DNA from 3 places in the Nitratireductor aquibiodomus genome. Region 1 is predicted to be linked to each of the others. Evidence: predicted binding sites of a transcription regulator. Region 1 holds the regulator's gene; each other region holds the start of a gene.
What was found. Region 1 encodes LexA, which represses DNA repair genes until DNA is damaged. Its sites were predicted from a motif close to TGTTCNNNNTGTGTTCNG; they were not measured.
Positions count from the first base shown of each region.

Region 2: a site for LexA is predicted at 2,366-2,383, ahead of BLW55_RS11920 (YifB family Mg chelatase-like AAA ATPase). Genes of this name have one in related genera too.
Region 3: a site for LexA is predicted at 1,547-1,564, ahead of BLW55_RS18135 (cytoplasmic protein). Genes of this name have one in related genera too.

Region 1 covers NZ_FNSL01000001.1:460,503-464,536, forward strand. The annotation lists gene gyrA (DNA gyrase subunit A) at 1-197, opposite strand, end outside; gene BLW55_RS02175 (MarC family protein) at 429-1,061, shown strand; gene lexA (transcriptional repressor LexA) at 1,161-1,880, shown strand; gene BLW55_RS02185 (NAD(P)H-hydrate dehydratase) at 2,037-3,542, opposite strand; gene BLW55_RS02190 (P-II family nitrogen regulator) at 3,822-4,034, shown strand, end outside.
Region 2 covers NZ_FNSL01000001.1:2,496,478-2,500,511, forward strand. The annotation lists gene BLW55_RS11910 (putative bifunctional diguanylate cyclase/phosphodiesterase) at 1-903, opposite strand, end outside; gene gshB (glutathione synthase) at 1,289-2,236, shown strand; gene BLW55_RS11920 (YifB family Mg chelatase-like AAA ATPase) at 2,626-4,034, shown strand, end outside.
Region 3 covers NZ_FNSL01000001.1:3,847,331-3,851,364, forward strand. The annotation lists gene mnhG (monovalent cation/H(+) antiporter subunit G) at 1-138, shown strand, start outside; gene BLW55_RS18130 (Ros/MucR family transcriptional regulator) at 573-992, shown strand; gene BLW55_RS18135 (cytoplasmic protein) at 1,114-1,413, opposite strand; gene BLW55_RS18140 (helix-turn-helix domain-containing protein) at 1,699-2,049, shown strand; gene BLW55_RS18145 (DUF6456 domain-containing protein) at 2,051-2,875, shown strand; gene BLW55_RS18150 (SufE family protein) at 2,899-3,327, opposite strand; gene BLW55_RS18155 (DUF5330 domain-containing protein) at 3,401-3,772, opposite strand.

The DNA of each region.
Region 1 (4,034 bases):
TGATAACCGCTCTCATGCGAGGCATAGAGAATGCGCCGGTGCACCGGCTTCAACCCGTCGCGCGCATCCGGAAGAGCGCGGCTCACGATCACGCTCATCGCGTAATCGAGATAGGAGCGCTGCATCTCCTCGATGATGGAAATCGGCTCGATGTCGTCGGGCTCGCCCGGTCCGGTCGGCGTCGTCTGGTCAGTCAAATCGTGTCACACACAGAATAAGGAATCACTGACTTCTTATATATGAAGCGCCACTGATTCTCCAATCGGAGCAGCGATTGAAGCCGGGGAAATCCAACGCGATTTCAGATGCATATGGCAGGTCTGTGAATGATGTCACTGACAAATTGCCGCAGACTGCCCGCCAGGAGACACAATCGGGTCTTTTCCGAAGCCTCCCCACTGGGCTAGACAAGTGCAAGGGAGGACCTCATGCCAGGCTACGAGACCGTATTCAATGCCTTTGTCACACTGCTCGTGACCGTGGACCCACCAGGCCTCGCCCCGCTCTTTCTCGCCCTGACGGTGGGCATGAACCGGTCGGAGCGCAACCAGGTCGCTGTTCGGGCGGCGATCATCGGCTTCGCGGTCCTCGCTCTCTTCGGTGTGGCCGGCAGCGCCATACTTTCCGTGTTCGGGATCACACTGCCCGCTTTCCGCGTGGCGGGCGGCCTGCTGCTCTTCTTCATCGCCTTCGAAATGATCTTCGAGCGCCGCCAGGAGCGCCATGAGAAAAGCGCCGAGCGCGCCATCACCCGCGACATGATCCGAAACATCGCCGCCTTTCCGCTGGCGATCCCCCTGATAGCCGGCCCCGGCGCGATTTCGGCCACCGTTCTGCTTTCGGGTTCCTTCGGCGGACTGGCCGGAAGTGCCGCACTGCTGGCAATCCTGGCGACAACGATCGTCATCACCTACGCCGTCTTCACGCTTGCCGAGCGCGTCGACCGCTTCCTCGGCGAGACAGGACGCTCGATCCTGACACGCCTTCTCGGCGTTATACTGGCCGCGCTCGCCGTGCAGTTCGTCGCCGACGGCGCCAAGGCGCTGTTTGCGGCACCGTAGCCCCGGTAAACCGCGCGCAAATGCCGGGAGTTGCGGAACACAACTGGAACATATAGAGTATGTTCTGGTTTTGTTTTTAACTGATTCTCGGTGGCGCCCATGCTGACCCGCAAGCAGCACGAACTTCTCCTGTTCATCCACGAGCGGCTGAAGGAGACAGGAATCCCGCCCTCCTTCGATGAAATGAAGGAAGCGCTGGACCTTGCCTCGAAATCCGGCATTCATCGATTGATCACCGCGCTCGAGGAGCGTGGCTTCATTCGCCGGCTTCCCAATCGGGCCCGTGCACTGGAAGTTCTGCGCCTCCCTGATTCGATTGCTCCCGGCCTGAACCCCGGCGCACGCAAATTCTCGCCCAGCGTCATTGAAGGCAGCCTCGGCAAAGCCCCCTCGCCCCAGCCAAAACCCGCCGCCAGCAATGATGACGGTCTGGCCGGCGTCGTTTCCGTGCCGGTGATGGGGCGCATCGCTGCCGGCGTTCCCATCGACGCCATTCAGCACCAGACACATTCCATCGCCGTCCCCCCGGACATGCTGAGCGGCGGCGATCATTACGCGCTGGAGGTCAGGGGCGATTCCATGATCGAGGCAGGCATCTTCGATGGTGATACCGTCATCATCCGCGAAACCCAGACCGCCAATCCGGGCGAGATCGTGGTCGCGCTGGTGGATCAGGAAGAAGCAACCCTGAAACGCTTTCGCCGCAAAGGCGCGTCGATTGCCCTTGAAGCTGCCAACCCGGCCTATGAGACGCGGATTTTTGGCCCTGACCGAGTCAAGGTTCAGGGGCGCCTGGTTGGATTGATGCGCCGTTACTGAAGTATATTGCGGTCAGGTGGAAAAACCTGACTGCAAAATCTTCCAACGCGGCGACGGCGGGTCGAGCCGTCTGCGTAGACCCGCCCATTTCTCTTCCACAGCCAGATACGCCCCGTTCGTTTCTCCCCGCCGGTACGTCCCGCTCGCTTCGACCTTTCAGCGGACGTGTTCGGGGAACTGAGACTGTAGAACCTGGGGCAGCATCTCGGGCAGATCTTCTGCGATGAGCCCGCGGCCGAACACTCTGCCGGCCTCCGCATGAAGCCAGATACCCGCGCAGGCCGCTTCAAACGCCGGCATCGTCTGTGCCATCAGACCAGCGATGATCCCGGACAGGACATCGCCTGAGCCGGCTGTCGCCAGGTGCTGCGTTGCGTTCACATTGATGGCTGCCCGCCCGTCAGGCGCCGCGACCACCGTATCCGGTCCCTTGAGCACGATTGCTGCACCTGATCGCATGGCTGCCTCCCGGGTCCGCTCCACTTTCGAGACCTCCGGCGCATCTTCAAGACCTGGAAACAGGCGCCCGAATTCCCCTTCGTGCGGTGTCAGAACGACTTGCGCGGCGGAGGCTTTGATCATGGCGAAAAGCGTCTCCGGGTCGCCGCGAAAGGCGGTGATTGCATCCGCATCGAAAACCAGTCCGCCCGCGGCGCCCGCCCGGTCGAGAAGGCTCCGCGCAAAACTTCGCGTTCGCTCGCCTGTTCCTGCCCCCGGCCCCAGCACAGCGCCGGAGGGGCCGCGATCACTGAGGAACGCCTCCAGTTCCTCGACCGTATCGGCCCTGCGCAGCATGATCGAGGTCAGATGCATTGCGTTGACGGAAAGCGCGTTGGCGGGTGAAAGCACGGTCACGGCGCCTGCCCCCGCCCGCGCTGCGCCGCGCGCTGCAAGACGCGCCGCTCCCGTGGACGTGGCGCCGCCGGATATGACGGCCACATGCCCGCGCGAATATTTGTGGGCGCTGATGCCGATCTCCGGCAAGGCTGCCCGCCACAGCGCGGGATGGTTCTCCCAGGTCTTGCATTCGGCTCGATTCAGTGTTGTTTCGGCTATGCCGATATCCGCGACAAGAAGCTCACCGCACATCTGCCGGCCGGGCACGAGCACGTGCCCCGGTTTCTTGCGGAAGAAAGTCACGGTCAGATCCGCCTGAAACGCAGCGCCAAGCGGCTTCCCGGTAAGCCCGGAAACGCCGGACGGCAAATCGATCGACACCACGGGCAGCCCGCTGGTGCGCACCCGTTCTATGATTGCAGCCTCGCGCCCTTCGACAGGCTTCGACAGACCAGCGCCGAACAGCGCATCCACCACAAGCCATCGCTCAACGGGTTCGAACTCCGAATACGACTTCGGTTCAACAGGGCAAGCCCGGCGCGCCCTGGCCGCATCGCTGCCCGCCGCCGGTTCGGTTTCGGCAAACAGCCGGACCTGTACACCCCGCTCCACAAGCAGGCGGGCAACGACATAACCATCGCCACCATTGTTGCCAGGGCCGCACAGAACCAGAAATCCCTCCGCCTCGGCGAAACGTTCGAGGATCGCAGCAGCCACCACCGCACCGGCATTCTGCATCAGACCGTAGCCGTCCAGAGGTCCGGCATCGACCGCCTTGCGATCCACACTGCCCATTTCTTCAGGCGTCAAAATCTCCAAACGCATCACATCTTGCCGCTTTCTTCGGCGCATTGCATATTTTTTAGGCAAGCCGCAAACTGCGCAGCACACCGCATGGTTCCTCGATAAGCTCCGGAGGCCCGACCTGACATGTCGCTGCCCGAACAATCCACGCGATTTCGCCCGTGCGGACACAGAATGCAGCGACTGGCACGCTTCATGCAAGGCTCCCGCACGAGTTGGCATGTTTCGTGCTTCAACCAAACCGGAGCAACAAGGGGCGCGGGATCACCGTTCCTGAACTCATTTGGAGGCCACTGAGGCATGAAAAAGGTCGAAGCGATCATCAAACCGTTCAAGCTCGACGAAGTGAAGGAAGCCCTTCAGGAAATCGGCCTTCAGGGCATAACCGTGATCGAGGCCAAGGGTTTCGGTCGCCAGAAGGGGCATACGGAGCTCTATCGAGGGGCCGAATATGTCGTCGATTTTCTCCCGAAGGTGAAAATCGAGGTCGTGCTCCCGGACGAGACCGTGGAC
Region 2 (4,034 bases), 2.0 Mb from region 1:
TTCCAGAATGGAGAGGATCTGCAGGCCGGTATTGTGGTCGACGAGCTGCGATGGCGAGAGATTGAACGACAGGAACAGGTCCTTGGGCCAGTCGCGCGCGGCCTCCGTGGCCTTGCGCAGAACGAGCTGCGAAAGCTGGCCGATAATGCCGCGTTCTTCGGCGATGGGAATGAAGATGCCGGGGGAAACCGGCCCGAGATCCCTGTCTGTCCAGCGGGCGAGCGTCTCGAAACCCACCGTATGGCGTGTGTTCAGGTCCACGATCGGCTGGAAATGCGGCTCCACCTCGCCTGCGGCCACGGCACGTCTCAGCGCCTGTTCGATATGGGTCACGCGCTTGGCGGCTTCTTCCATTTCGCGTGTGTAGACCACCACGGCCCCGCGGCCGGTGCGCTTGGCCTGGTAGAGCGCGGTTTCCGCCTTGTTGAGCAGAACCTCGCTCGTTTCCTCTTCCGAATAATAGAGCGAGCAGCCGGCCGAAGCCGAAAGCCTGGCCGTGCGCTGCCCCACATCATAGGGGGCGGAAAGGATTTCGATCAGGAGCCTGGTTTTCTCGCGCGCCGCCTCCTCGCTGAAGACGAGAGGAAACAGAAACGCAAACTCGTCGGCACCGATCCGCGTCACGGTGGAGTGCGCATCCATCGCCGCCCGAAGCCGCATGGCAACCTGTTGCAGGATTTCGTCGCCGGCAGCGCGGCCGAAGAGGTCGTTGATCGGCTTGAAACCGTCAAGGTCGAGAACGCCAATGGCAAAGGGGGCGGGGTCGTCGGCGCGTTCTTCGATCAGTCGGTTTATCTTGTCAAAGAACCGACGCATGTTTCCAAGGCCCGTCAACGCATCGGTGAAGGCAAAGTCGGACTGGTCCGCCGTTATCGTCCGTTCTTGTGCGGGCGCCGGCTGCATCGAAACTCCGTTGCTCTGGCGATTTTTTGATCACATGCGCCGAACCATGGACCTAAATTGTTTAGGAATCGTATCCAATATTCGGATAAAGCGCACCTGATTGTCGCCGATCCGGCGCGGCACCGCGCGCGGACCGCTCCACCGGCTTGACACGGGCGCGCTCGCGCCGTCATCTGCTGCCGCCATTGGAGTGAATTTGACACCGATATTTGCGTGGTCCCACCTTGAGATCGAATGTCGAATTCATAAATTCCATCAGGGTCCCGACCCAGGAAATATAAAGCGGCCAGTGGCACCGTAGTTTCCGGCCTTTGCTCTCGCCGTCGAAGCGGATGGGATGCGAATGTTGGAAGTGAGCTGCCAGTTTCCCTCCGGAGTTTATTCCATGTCCCTTAAAGTCGCGGTCCAGATGGACCACATTTCCACCGTCTCGATTGCCGGCGACACGAGCTTTGCGCTCGCTCTGGAAGCGCAGGCGAGGGACCATGCGCTCTGGCATTACACGCCGGACAGGCTCTCCATGGTCGATGGAAAGGTCATTGCCTGGGCCGAGACGCTGGAAGTGCGGGACGAAGAGGGCAATCACTTCACGCTGGGCGCGCCGCAGCGGCTCGATCTGTCGGAGATGGACGTGGTGCTTCTGCGCCAGGACCCGCCCTTCGACATGAATTACATCACCACCACCCACATCCTCGACCGCATCCACCCGAAGACACTGGTTGTCAACGATCCGTCCTGGGTGCGAAACAGTCCCGAAAAGATCTTCGTCACCGAGTTTGCGGACCTGATGCCCGAAACCCTCATCACGCGCGACACGCGCGAGGTCGACGATTTCCGGAAAAAGCATGGCGACATCATCGTCAAGCCGCTCTACGGCAATGGCGGTGCGGGCATCTTCCATTTGAGGGAGGGCGACCGCAATCTCGCCTCGCTGCTGGAAATGTTCATGGGCGCCTTCCGCGAGCCTTTCATCGTGCAGCGCTATCTGAAAGAGGTGCGGGGTGGCGACAAGCGCATCATCCTCATCGAGGGCGAGCCCGTCGGTGCCATCAACCGGGTTCCCGCCGAGCATGATTCCCGCTCCAACATGCATGTCGGCGGCCGAGCGGAACATGCGGAACTGACCGACTGCGAGCGCGAGATCTGCGCGCGCATCGGCCCGTCCCTGCGCGAACGCGGCTTCACCCTGGTCGGCATCGATGTCATCGGCGACTGGCTGACGGAAATCAACGTGACCTCGCCAACGGGCATCCGGGAGGTGAAGAGGTTCGGCGGAGCCGACATTGCCGCCCTGTTCTGGGAGGCCGTTGAGGCGCGTCGGGCCGGCGGCTGATATGGCCCTGTTCCGCCGGCACAACCGCCTGCAACCTGAAAACAACCCATGCGCATCCCTGTTCCCGAAACGTTCTTGATCTGATCGCTGGAACCTGCTTCAATGAAGTTGCAGGGCGATGAGATTTCTTGTTCTGGCTGTATTTCTGATGCGTCTTGCCGGGATGCAGGCCTGCCTGCGTCTTGTGGATGCCGGGGCATCGGACCGAAAAGTGGATACCGGTTTTCGGACTATCCGATGCCCGCGTCTATGGCATCGGACCGAAAAGTGGGCGCCGGTTTTCGGGTTGTTCCGATGCCCTTTCAAAGACCTGGATCGCCCTTTTGCGCCCGAATGGGCGCATGGCGATCCAGAAACAGCCGGTTCGGGCGTGGCTGGGGGGATAACACATGGTTTCGCATGTCCGCACTGTGGCCTTTCAGGGGGTGGAGGCCGTTCCCGTCGACGTGCAGGTCATGGTTGCCCCCGGCAAGATGGGAATGCAGATCGTCGGGCTCGCCGACAAGGCGGTGGCGGAAAGCCGGGAGCGGGTGCAGGCCGCACTTCATGCCTCCGGCCTGTCCATGCCGCCGAAGAAGGTGACGGTCAATCTCGCCCCCGCCGATCTGCCGAAGGAGGGAAGCCATTATGATCTCCCCATTGCCCTCGGCCTCATGGCGGCGCTCGGCGCTGTCCCTTCAGATGCGCTGGCGGGCTACGTCGTCCTCGGCGAGCTGTCGCTCGATGGCACGGTTGCTGCGGTCAATGGTGTTTTGCCGGCTGCCATTGGCGCAAACGCCATGGAACGCGGCCTGATCTGTCCTCACGCCTGTGGCGCGGAAGCGGCATGGGCCGGCGCGGATATAGATATTCTCGCCCCGCGCAGCCTCATCGCGCTGGCCAATCATTTCCGGGGTAGCCAGGTCATGAGCCGGCCGGAGCCGGCGCTCTATCCGCCACCGTCCACGGTGCCGGACCTTGCCGATATTCGCGGGCAGGAAGCCGCCAAGCGAACGCTCGAAGTGGCGGCTGCCGGTGGTCACAATCTTCTGATGGTCGGGCCACCGGGCGCCGGCAAGTCCATGCTGGCGCAGCGCCTGCCGTCCATCCTGCCGCCGCTCTCGCCGCGCGAGCTTCTGGAGGTTTCGATGATCGCCTCCATCGCCGGCGAACTGGCGGATGGGAAACTGTCGGACCGTCGCCCCTTTCGCGCGCCGCACCATTCCGCATCCATGGCGGCCATCGTGGGCGGCGGGTTGAAGGCCCGGCCCGGTGAGGCCTCGCTGTCCCATCATGGCGTTCTGTTTCTCGATGAATTGCCGGAGTTCTCCCCGCAGGTTCTCGATTCCCTGCGCCAGCCACTCGAGACCGCCGAATGCGTGATCGCCCGTGCCAATCACCGGGTCAGCTACCCGGCGCGCATCCAGCTTGTCGCTGCCATGAACCCGTGTCGCTGCGGCATGGCGGGGGAGCCCGGCCATCGTTGCCGGCGCGGGCCGCGCTGCGTGACGGATTATCAGGCGCGCATTTCAGGTCCGCTGCTCGACCGCATCGATCTTCGCATCGATGTTCCGGCGGTTTCTGCCGGAGATCTCATCGGCGGGGCAGGGCGGGCTGAAACGAGCGCTGCCGTGGCCAAGCGTGTCGCCTTTGCCCGGCAAAAGCAGCAGGCACGCTACGCGGCGCATGGCCTGCCGGCGTGGACCACGAATGCATCCTGTTCCGCAGCACTCATCGAAGGCGTCGTTTCTCTCGATGCCGATTGCACGGCCCTGATCCGTCAGGCGAGCGAGAAACTTGGCTTCTCTGCCCGCGCCTA
Region 3 (4,034 bases), 3.4 Mb from region 1:
ATATCTGCACACCTTCTGGCCAAGGCCGCCTATGCGGCAGGCTACAGGCTCTGGGGGCAGTCGGTACACGACGAGATGGCAACGCCTCAAAGCGCCGGTTCGCTTCCGGGCGAAGATAGAAGAAGTGAAGAAGAATAGAGAAAGTTTTTCTTCCAGTATTCTTTTTTAATTTTTCATGACGTCTCTTTCCGAACGAAAGACGCGGACCGGTGTGGTTTCGCACGTTTCGCATGCGTGCAGTCGCTTCTCCGCGCGCTCCAGTCTCCGATTGTTACGCAATGCGCGGAAAAATTGATAAGGTCGACTTAGATTAGCCCTCAGTTTAAGATCAAACTTATCTGATTTTTGGAATGAATTTCGAATTTTTGAGATGGGATAAACAATCTGATTTCGCGTTCTGATAGTATTAATTTGAAATTGTGAGTTGACCGGCCGGAGGAAAAGAACGATATGATTGCGGCTTGTCGGGAATCGATCAAAAAATGCCTGAAGAACTAAAGATTCCTACAGACACCTCATCACTGGCGGCATGAGGTTGTGGTTTTGAATTTACGTTGGGGCAAGGTAACGAAATGAACGAAGATTCTGTAAAAAACGATGATACTCTTATTGAACTGACCGCAGACGTCGTTGCTGCTTATGTCAGCAACAATCCTGTTCCTGCATCCGAACTTTCCAATTTGATTGCGGACGTTCATGCAGCGCTCGGTCGAGTGAGCGGCACTCCGGAAGCTCCGCCTGCTGAAAAGCAGAAGCCGGCTGTAAATCCGAAACGCTCCGTGCATGAAGACTATATCATCTGTCTTGAGGACGGGAAAAAGTTCAAGTCGCTCAAGCGCCATCTGATGACGCATTACAGCATGACGCCGGAGCAGTACCGGGAAAAATGGGGCCTGGATGCCAATTACCCCATGGTCGCTCCGAGCTATGCCGTGGCACGTTCGAAACTTGCCAAGCAGATGGGCTTAGGACGCAAGCGCAAGGAAAAATAGCGTTTGGCGCGGCGAGGCGTCAGAGTAATTTTCTCCGAGGCGGCGCAATCTGCGCCGCTTTTTTTATGTTCCCGGCCAACATCTCACGATGTGGGCGGGCCGTGCGGTTGCCCATCGCCGTTCAATGGTGAAGCGGAACGTTTTGTGCTTCGTTCGACGCCAGGCGCTTGAGCGCCTGGCTGAGGGCTATGTGGCGGTTGAGGTCGTAGCTCCAGTGATTGCGCGCACCCTTCAGACGCTCGCGCTCCATCAGCCGTCTGAGGCGACGAAGAATGTTGATGCGCTCGGCGCCCGAGCTTTGCTGCGCCTTTTGCAGATCCAGTCCGCCCGTCAGGAACAGCGCTGCTGTCTGCCGCGCGTTCTCGTAGCGCTGCCGCTTGGCTTCGCGGAAGGTCAGGCTCTCCTGCTTTATCGATGTCATGCTCAACCCTTTTTGTCGTGAGCGACAACTATGCGGGCCTCTGGCGGTGCGGGGATAAACCAGTGCTGAAAATTGCAGGCCGGCTTTACTTCTTCTGTGATTTCAAACCTTTGCAGGATTTCAGCGGATTATCTGTTCGTAATTTGTTCCCGGGTGTGGATGTCTAGGGTATAAGAATTTATTCCTCTTTCCTGTGAAGGGATAAAGCCTGTGCATTCAAACGCTGCCAAATCATCGGAACAAAGAGAAGGGCGGATCGGAACGCCTGGAGAACAGTCACCCGCAATGCTGCATCGCCGTTTGAGCCCGGTTGCGGAGGAGCGTGTCGGGGAGGTTTGCGAATGTGTTCTCGACATCGTTGCCGCACTCTTCAACGTGAGTGGGCGTGAGCTGCGCGAAACACGGCGCTCTTCTACCAGCGTGACGCGCGTGCGGCAGATCGGCATGTACGCTGCGCACGTGGTTCTTGGGCTCAACATGACCGAGGTGGGGCGCGGCTTCGGGCGCGACAGAACCACGGTCCAGTACGCCTGTCATATCATCGAGGACATGCGTGACGACGAGGAGTTCGACCGGATTGTTTTGATGACGGAACGCATCACTGCCGCGGCGTTCCGCAACATGGAGCTGCGTTGACATGGCTGCATTCAAGGAAGAGGTGCGCCATGCGCGCGAACGCCGGCGCTGTCTGCGGTTTCTGCAGAAGGGGCCGGCCTGGCAACAGCGCGGCGCGAAGGGGGGATGCGTGCTGCTCGACGGCGGTGAGCGGGGCACGGTTTCGGTATCTCTTACCGTGCTGGGAGCGCTGGAGAAGGATGATCTCCTGCGCTGCAGTGAGGGCAGGGTTGTGTTGACTGCAACAGGTGTCGCCTGCGCGCGGCGGCTGGCAGCGCGCCGGGATCCTTTCAGGGGCCAGCATTGGGAGATTGAACGCAGGGTGCTGCAGCAGGGGACTGAGAAGGAGATCGTTTCGGCGACACTCAGTGAATCTCCGCTTGCGCAACTGGCGCGCCGGCGGACACGCAACGGCGAGCCCTTTCTGACCCGGGCGGAATTCGACGCTGGAGAGAAATTGCGCGCGGATTACACCTGCGGGCAGATCATGCCGCGGCTGAGCGCGAACTGGATGGCGACCGTTGCAGCGGGAAAGCGCGGCGCGGCGGCCGGAGGCGGCGTGGAACTCACGGACGCTGCTCTGGCCGCGCGTCAGCGTGTCGACCGCGCGCTCGATGCCGTCGGGCCGGAACTGGCCGGCATCCTCGTCGACATATGCTGCTTCCTGAAGGGGGTTGAGCAGGTGGAAACGGAGAGGGGCTGGCCCGTCCGCTCGGCCAAGGTGGTGCTGAAAACCGCACTCGGCGCGCTCGCGCGGCACTACGAGCCGTCTTCCGGCGCTCGAGGCGACAAATCTCGGCCCATCCTGCACTGGGGCGTGGAGAACTACCGACCGAAGCTCGCCTGAAAGTCCTGGCTCCAGGCAGGCAATCAGCCTGCCGCGGGCGCGACTTCGGTGGCTTCGTTCCGAATGCGCTGAACCATCGACCGCAGCCCGTTGGCGCGCTGGGGTGTGAGGTGCTCGTCAAGACCGAGTTTGCGCATGACGTTTTCGGCGTCGATCGCCAGGATTTCGCTGGCGCGCCTGCCGGAAAACAGAAGCATCATGATGGCGACAAGACCGCGTACGATATGGGCATCTGAATCGCCCCTGAAGCTCAGCACCGGGTCGTCGCCGTCTCCACGCTCGGTGTGTAGCCATACCTGGCTGACACAGCCGCGCACCCGATGCGCCTCGTCGCGCGCGGCTTCGGGATAGGGTTCCAGGCCGTTGCCGAGGTCGATGATATAGCGGTAACGCTCTTCCCAGTCGTCCAGGAAGGCGAAATCGTCGTAGATGGTGTCGATCGTGGTGCTCATTAAGCCGGATATAGTGATTGTCCGGCCGTTCGTCACGGAAAACCTTTGTTTGCCGCCAAAAGCCGGCGATGATCTATTGATCGTGACCGGCGGGGTGCTCGGCAACGCTTCCGGTTGTCAGGGGCGCTTCCATTGTGCCTGCAGTGGCCCCTGCCGAACCCTCTGCCGAACCATCTGCCGGCTCTTCGAGCATCTCGTAGGCAAAACGGGCGCTTTCGCGGGCGCGCGCGCCGATCGTTTGAAGGGCGGCACGTCCGGTCTCACAGACCTCGGGCTTGCGTTCACAGATGCCGACCATGTCGCTGATGGCCTCGCGCGCCGCACCCAGCGCCTGCAGGGCGCCGACCTGCGGTGTTTCCGTGCCATCCTCGCTGCCGGTTCCGCCGATTGGCAGCAAAAGCAGCACCAGTGAAAGCCAGAAGATCGAGCGAATAAGAAAGCCCATGACGTCCAGTCCCGTTTCGTGCCCCGTGGGGCGTCCCTGGCAAATATCCTGTCATGGCCATGCCAAGGAGCTCTTGAGATTTTTCCTAAAATTGAAGGCAAACTTTTTAAAAGTTCGGAAATGCTGGCCTTTGAAGCAAACCTGTCACAAACCCGCGGGATGACGGTTACGCTTTGTTGGGCATCTAATGATCTGGCGCGGTTGATCTTTTTCTCCGGCATGGCCGAATTCGGCGGTTTTCAGTGCGCCTGTTTCTAAGGTC